One region of the Bacillus sp. Pc3 genome, then DNA from elsewhere that is predicted to be linked to it. Evidence: riboswitches for the same ligand, from Rfam matches in the RefSeq annotation. Region 1 holds a riboswitch; the other holds the start of a gene.

Region 1 (3,130 bases):
TCCGGTTTGCTGATGCACTTCTTCTTTTGTCTCAATCCCGTCTTCCCATTCACGGCCTCTGTTATCAATGTTGGGCAAACCGAGAAATGCCTTTTTACCTTTATTGATCAGAACAATTCCCTGCCTCTGGCTTGTAGAGGTGATTCCGATTAATGTAATATGTGGGCTTTTGGCAATAACCTTCCTTGCCATAGCGCTGATTTGCTTCCATAACCCTTCCGGTGAGAAATATCGTCCGTCCGGATAAAGCGGATCCGTCACATATTCAATGTCTTCCCTTTCAAGCGCGGTCACTTCGCCGCCGGCAGTCACGACCGCGACTCGCGCATTCCCCGTCCCGATGTCAAATACAAGGTAGCCTTTTTGTTCAGCCATTACAGCCTCCTCCTTCCGTTTCAAGTTCTCTTTTGTTATAAAGTTCACGTATTGAGCAGGTTTGATCTTGTTTCCATTTGAAAAGCGCTTCATTTAAAATCTTCACATGATGATCTTCCACTTCAAATGTTGCGCCCGCTAAATGGGGAGTCGCTAACACATTCGGCAAAGAGATCAATTCATAATCAGAAGATTCAGGCGGTTCGTGATAAAACACGTCAAGGATCGCTCCCTTAATCCGCCGTTCTTTCAGCACCCGCAGCAGCTCTTCCCTGTCTGTAACCGCCGCTCTTGACGTATTGACAAAAACAGCTTCCTGTTTCATCAATTGAAAGTGCCGGGCGCCGATAAGGCCGATGGTTTCTTCTGTACGCGGCAAGTGAACGGAAACAATATCACTTTCAGAAAATACCCGTTCAATCGTCGTTTTTTCATACTCCCGGTTTTCATGACGGACAAATGGATCATAGTAAAGCACCTTGCAGTCAAAAGCGGCCAATAGCCGGGCGATTCTCTGTCCGACAGCTCCGAAACCGATAAGGCCGACTGTTTTCCCCGTCAGCTCATTTCCTCTGAATTTGACGTAAGCCTGCAAATAATCACCATTCCACTTCCCGTCCTTCAGCCATTGATGGGAAGAATACGTATGACGCAAAAATGAAATCACATTTCCGATAAACATTTCAGCAACAGCCTGGGCATTGCGGGCCGGTGTAAAGAAAACGGGGATTTTTCTTTTAGTCGCCGCCGCAATATTCACATTAGACGGCATTCCTCTGCAGACACCGATAAAAGCGGAATCAGGCAATATGTCAATAACACGCTCAGACACCTCATCAAGTTCAGTGATAAGCCCCGACGCGTTTGTCTCTTGAATCATTCGGATCAATTCATCTTCCCGATAGGCCCGGCCGTGCTTCTTCCACGGCCGGTGCACAGTCCGGCCGAACAGCTCAGTCAGCTCCTTCAGCCCCTCGTCGTGATATGGCGCGGTAATTAAAACCGTCATGGTGCAAAACATCCTTTTCACATAAATTTTTTCATAAAAAAATCTCTTTCCCCAAAGAAGGAAAGAGATTCATATACCGTCTTTATGCACTTGAAGCGCACAAATATGTATAGATCATTCTTTCCTATCTTTCAAGCATACGCTTGCTGGAATTGGCACAATAAATGTTGCCGAGGTTTCGTAGGGCCAGTCCCTCCACCTCTCTGGATAGAAAATAAAATGATGAAATTGTCAGGCTGTTTAAAAGAATAAACTCATCATAGAAAAGTCTTTCCGTGATGTCAACACTTTTTTTCTGAATTGACGTTCGATTTTGAAATGTTATAATGCTTACAATATAAACAAAGAGGAGAAATGGGCTATGAATTCTGCTGCAAAACAGCCGAACGGGGTCTTTAAGTCGGTATGCTCACTAGACTGTCCCGATCAATGCGGCTTGCTTGTGACAAAAAAAGACGGAAAAATCGTTAACATTCAGGGAGACCCCGATCACCCGGTCACATCAGGGAATATTTGCAACAAAGTCAGACACATGGCTGAGCGTATTTATGATGAAAAGCGCGTAACCGTTCCGTTAAAACGGATCGGTAAAAAAGGTGAAGCCGCATTTGCGCCTATTTCCTGGGAGGAAGCGATCAATACGATCAGTGCGCGCTGGAAAGAGCTTATTGCCGAAGAAGGAGCGGAAAGCATTCTTCCGTACAGCTTTTACGGCAATATGGGAAAACTGGCGGCAGAGGGAATGGACCGCCGTTTTTTCCATCGTCTCGGAGCGAGTCATCTCGAACGGACGATTTGCAGCAAAGCCGGATCTGAAGGCTATAACTATACAATGGGAGAAGGAGCGGGTACTGATCCGGAGGAGACCATACATGCAAAGCTCTTTATTTTTTGGGGGATCAATGCCGTCAGCACGAATATGCACCAAGTCATGATTGCCCAAAAAGCCCGGAAAAAAGGGGCTAAAATTGTCGTTATCGATGTACATAAGAACCAAACCGGCCGGCTTGCCGATTGGTTTATTCCCATTCGCCCCGGCACAGATGCCGCACTCGCCCTCGGTATCATGCATGTCTTATTCGACGAAAACCTTCACGATGAAGCATTTCTCACGGAATACACCGAAGGCAGTGAAGAATTAAAAGCGCATGTCACACACTATGATCCGGAAACGGTTTCTGCTATTACAGGCGTTAAAGCCGACGATATCAGACGCCTTGCGAGAATGTACGGGGACACCTCCCCTTCCCTTATCAGGATCGGAAACGGCATTCAGCACCATGACAATGGCGGAATGATCGTCCGCACCGTTGCCTGCCTTCCGGCTGTTACAGGACAGTGGCTCAACACCGGAGGAGGCGCAATCAAGCACAACAGCGCGGTATTAAACTATAACAGACAAGCGCTCCAGCGGCCTGATCTGCTTTACGGCAGGAAACCACGATCATTTAATATGAACAGGCTCGGAAGCATTCTTTTAGAAACAAAACCGCCCGTGCGCTCCCTGTTTATTTACGGTACGAATCCCGCAGTGGTTGCGCCGGAAGCGAATAAAGTCAGAAAAGGCCTGCTGCGGGAGGATTTATTTACAGTCGTTCACGATCTGTTTTTAACGGAAACCGCCAAATACGCGGATATCGTGCTCCCTGCTGCATCCGCTTTGGAAAACACGGATTTTTACACGTCTTACTGGCATCATTTTATTCAGCTGCAAAAACCGGTGATCGAACCCTACGGGGACAGCAA
Region 2 (3,130 bases), 790 kb from region 1:
AGATGCTTCTGGTCTTTCGCAAGCTCAATCACCCACCGCTCGAACTCTTCTAAAAATTCTTTTTCCGGCATGATATACATTTTATTAATATGCCGGTAAAATTCTTTATCCTGCTCCGTCAGTTCTTCTGTGATGACGGGATTTGTCAAAGAATAAATCGAATTCGGATCCGAATCTTCCATCGTTTCGATCCACTCTTTCGCAATTTGATCCACTTGTTCTGAAAAATAGTTGTACAATGCTTCACTTATCTTCATATCTCTTCTCCTTTCCCATTTCCAATTATAGCGTCAGCGGATCATGAATGAAAATAAAAGCTGTTAAACTATCCATTTATTTGAAATTTTTTAGTACGATAGATTACGCCTTTTTTATGAAAATGCTTCAAATGACTCTTTCCGGCCGGCATGCTCTGCCATAAAATAGTAGCAACACCCTTGTATCCACTCGCAAGCATAAAAAAGGAGGGCTTTTTTATGAATGGTGAAATGCATTTGATTCCTTATGTCACGGATGAACAGATCATGGAGGTAAACGAGCTTCCAGAGGGTATTAAAGTGATTAAGGCGCCAGAGTTGTGGGCAAAAGGGTTTAAAGGCAAGGATATTAAAATCGCGGTGCTTGACACAGGCTGCGACATCAATCATCCTGATTTGAAAGACCGGATTGTCGGCGGGAAAAACTTCACCGATGATGACGAAGGCAAAGAAGACGCGATTTCCGATTATAACGGACACGGGACACACGTTTCCGGAACGATTGCCGCCAATGATTCAAACGGCGGAATTTCGGGTGTCGCGCCGGAAGCAAGCCTTTTAATCGTTAAAGTTCTCGGCGGTCAAAACGGCAGCGGCAAATACGAATGGATCATTAACGGCATCAACTACGCCGTTGAACAAAAGGCCGATATCATTTCCATGTCACTCGGCGGGCCAAGCGATGTGCCTGAATTGAAAGAAGCCGTCACAAATGCGGTAAAAAGCGGTGTTCTGGTCGTTTGCGCGGCAGGAAACGAAGGCGACGGAGACGAGCGTACAGAGGAACTGTCGTATCCGGCCGCTTACAACGAAGTGATCGCAGTCGGATCAGTCTCAATCGCCCGTAAATCGTCTGAATTTTCAAACGCCAACAAAGAGATTGACCTGGTGGCTCCGGGAGAAAATATTCTCTCCACCCTTCCCAACCATAAATACGGGAAACTGACGGGCACTTCAATGGCCGCCCCGCATGTGAGCGGAGCGCTTGCCTTAATAAAAGGGCTTGAACAGGACGCGTTTCAGCGGACGCTTTCTGAGACTGAAGTCTACGCCCAGCTCGTGCGGCGGACCCTTCCTTTGGACATCGCCAAAACATTGGCCGGGAACGGATTCCTGTATTTAGACGCGCCTGAAGTGCTGATGGAAAGAGCCGAACAGGCACAGCTGCTGTCTTTCTGATATTTTTCTCATATAATGATTGATCAGCTTGTCACATCACTAATTTTTAAAATGTGAGATTTTCTATTGACAGTGATCTGAATAAGCTGATAAGATAACCAACAAATGATGTAACTTTTCAAAAAAATTGAAATATTTTCTCTTATCGAGAGTTGGGCGAGGGATTGGCCTTTTGACCCCAACAGCAACCGACCGTAATTCCATTGTGAAATGGGGCGCGTGATTTTTGCGCCGAGACGAATGTCTCATAAGGCACGGTGCTAATTCCATCAGACGTGATCTGAGAGATAAGAGAGGCTTGCATTTTGAAGTTAAAGCCTCTTTCTCTCATGAGAAAGAGGCTTTTTTGTTACATCTCACTTAAAGGAGGAAACTTAATGACAACAATCAAAACTTCGAACCTCGGTTTTCCGAGAATCGGCTTGAACAGAGAATGGAAAAAAGCGCTTGAGGCTTATTGGAAAGGTAAAACTGATAAAGAAACGTTTCTTAAAGAGCTTGACGGTTTATTCTTATCAGCTGTCAAAACACAGCTTGACCAACATGTCGATATCGTGCCGGTCTCTGATTTCACCCATTATGACCATGTGCTTGATACCGCCGTCAGCTTTAACTGGATTCCGGAAAGATTCCGCAGCATCACGGATCCCGTTGATACATACTTTGCGATTGCCCGCGGTGTAAAAGACGCCGTTTCCAGTGAAATGACGAAATGGTTTAATACCAACTACCATTACATCGTCCCTGAATATGACGAAAGCATTGAATTCCGTCTGACGAGAAACAAACAGCTTGACGACTACCGCCGGATCAAAGAAGAATTCGGAGCGGAAACAAAACCTGTCATCGTCGGTCCGTACACATTCGTCACACTTGCGAAAGGATACGAAGAATCAGAAGCGAAAGCGATTCAAAAACGCCTTGTTCCTCTTTATGTGCAGCTGCTGAAAGAACTTGAAGCTGAAGGCGTAAAATGGGTTCAGATCGATGAGCCGGCCCTTGTGACAGCTTCTTCTGAAGACGTCCGTGCCGCAAAAGAACTCTATGAAGCGATCACAAAAGAGCTTTCAGGACTGAATGTCCTCCTGCAGACATACTTCGATTCGGTTGATGCATATGAAGAACTCGTTTCTTATCCCGTACAGGGAATCGGGCTTGACTTCGTGCATGATAAAGGCAGAAACCTTGATCAGCTGAAAAAGCACGGCTTCCCGAAAGATAAAGTGCTGGCAGCCGGTGTGATCGACGGCCGCAACATTTGGAAAATCGATGTTGAAGAACGCCTGGACGCGGCTCTGGATATCCTCAGCCACGCTGATGTTGAGGAGTTATGGATTCAGCCTTCAAGCAGCCTTCTGCACGTGCCGGTGGCGAAACACCCTGACGAGCATCTTGAAAAGGATTTGCTGAACGGCCTGTCATACGCTAAAGAAAAACTGGCTGAACTCGGCGTCTTAAAAGAAGGGCTTCTGTCCGGCAAAGCGGCCGTCAGTGAGCAGATCGAAGAATCAAAAGCGGCACTTAAGGCTTTAAAAGCATTCGCAACAGGAGCGAACTCAGCTCAAAAAGAAGAGCTGAATCAGCTGACGGAAAAAGATTTCTCCCGTCCGGCAAGCTTTGAAGAACGATTGGCGCTGCAGAATGAATCACTCGGTCTTCCCCTTCTGCCGACGACGACAATCGGAAGCTTCCCT

The links. Region 1 has a riboswitch for S-adenosylmethionine ahead of SB24_RS00040 (2-hydroxyacid dehydrogenase). Riboswitches for the same ligand answer to the same signal wherever they lie in the genome.
Region 2: linked by a shared signal. The riboswitch ahead of metE (5-methyltetrahydropteroyltriglutamate--homocysteine S-methyltransferase) and the one ahead of SB24_RS00040 (2-hydroxyacid dehydrogenase) in region 1 are both predicted to bind S-adenosylmethionine.

The regions. Positions count from the first base shown of each region.
Region 1 is NZ_CP010406.1:4,610-7,739, reverse strand. Features, by position in the region: gene SB24_RS00045 (FGGY-family carbohydrate kinase) at 1-375, opposite strand, end outside; gene SB24_RS00040 (2-hydroxyacid dehydrogenase) at 368-1,384, opposite strand; SAM riboswitch class I at 1,506-1,598, opposite strand; gene SB24_RS00035 (molybdopterin oxidoreductase family protein) at 1,746-3,130, shown strand, end outside.
Region 2 is NZ_CP010406.1:790,880-794,009, forward strand. Features, by position in the region: gene SB24_RS03175 (STAS domain-containing protein) at 1-257, opposite strand, end outside; gene SB24_RS03180 (S8 family peptidase) at 477-1,436, shown strand; SAM riboswitch class I at 1,576-1,730, shown strand; gene metE (5-methyltetrahydropteroyltriglutamate--homocysteine S-methyltransferase) at 1,814-3,130, shown strand, end outside.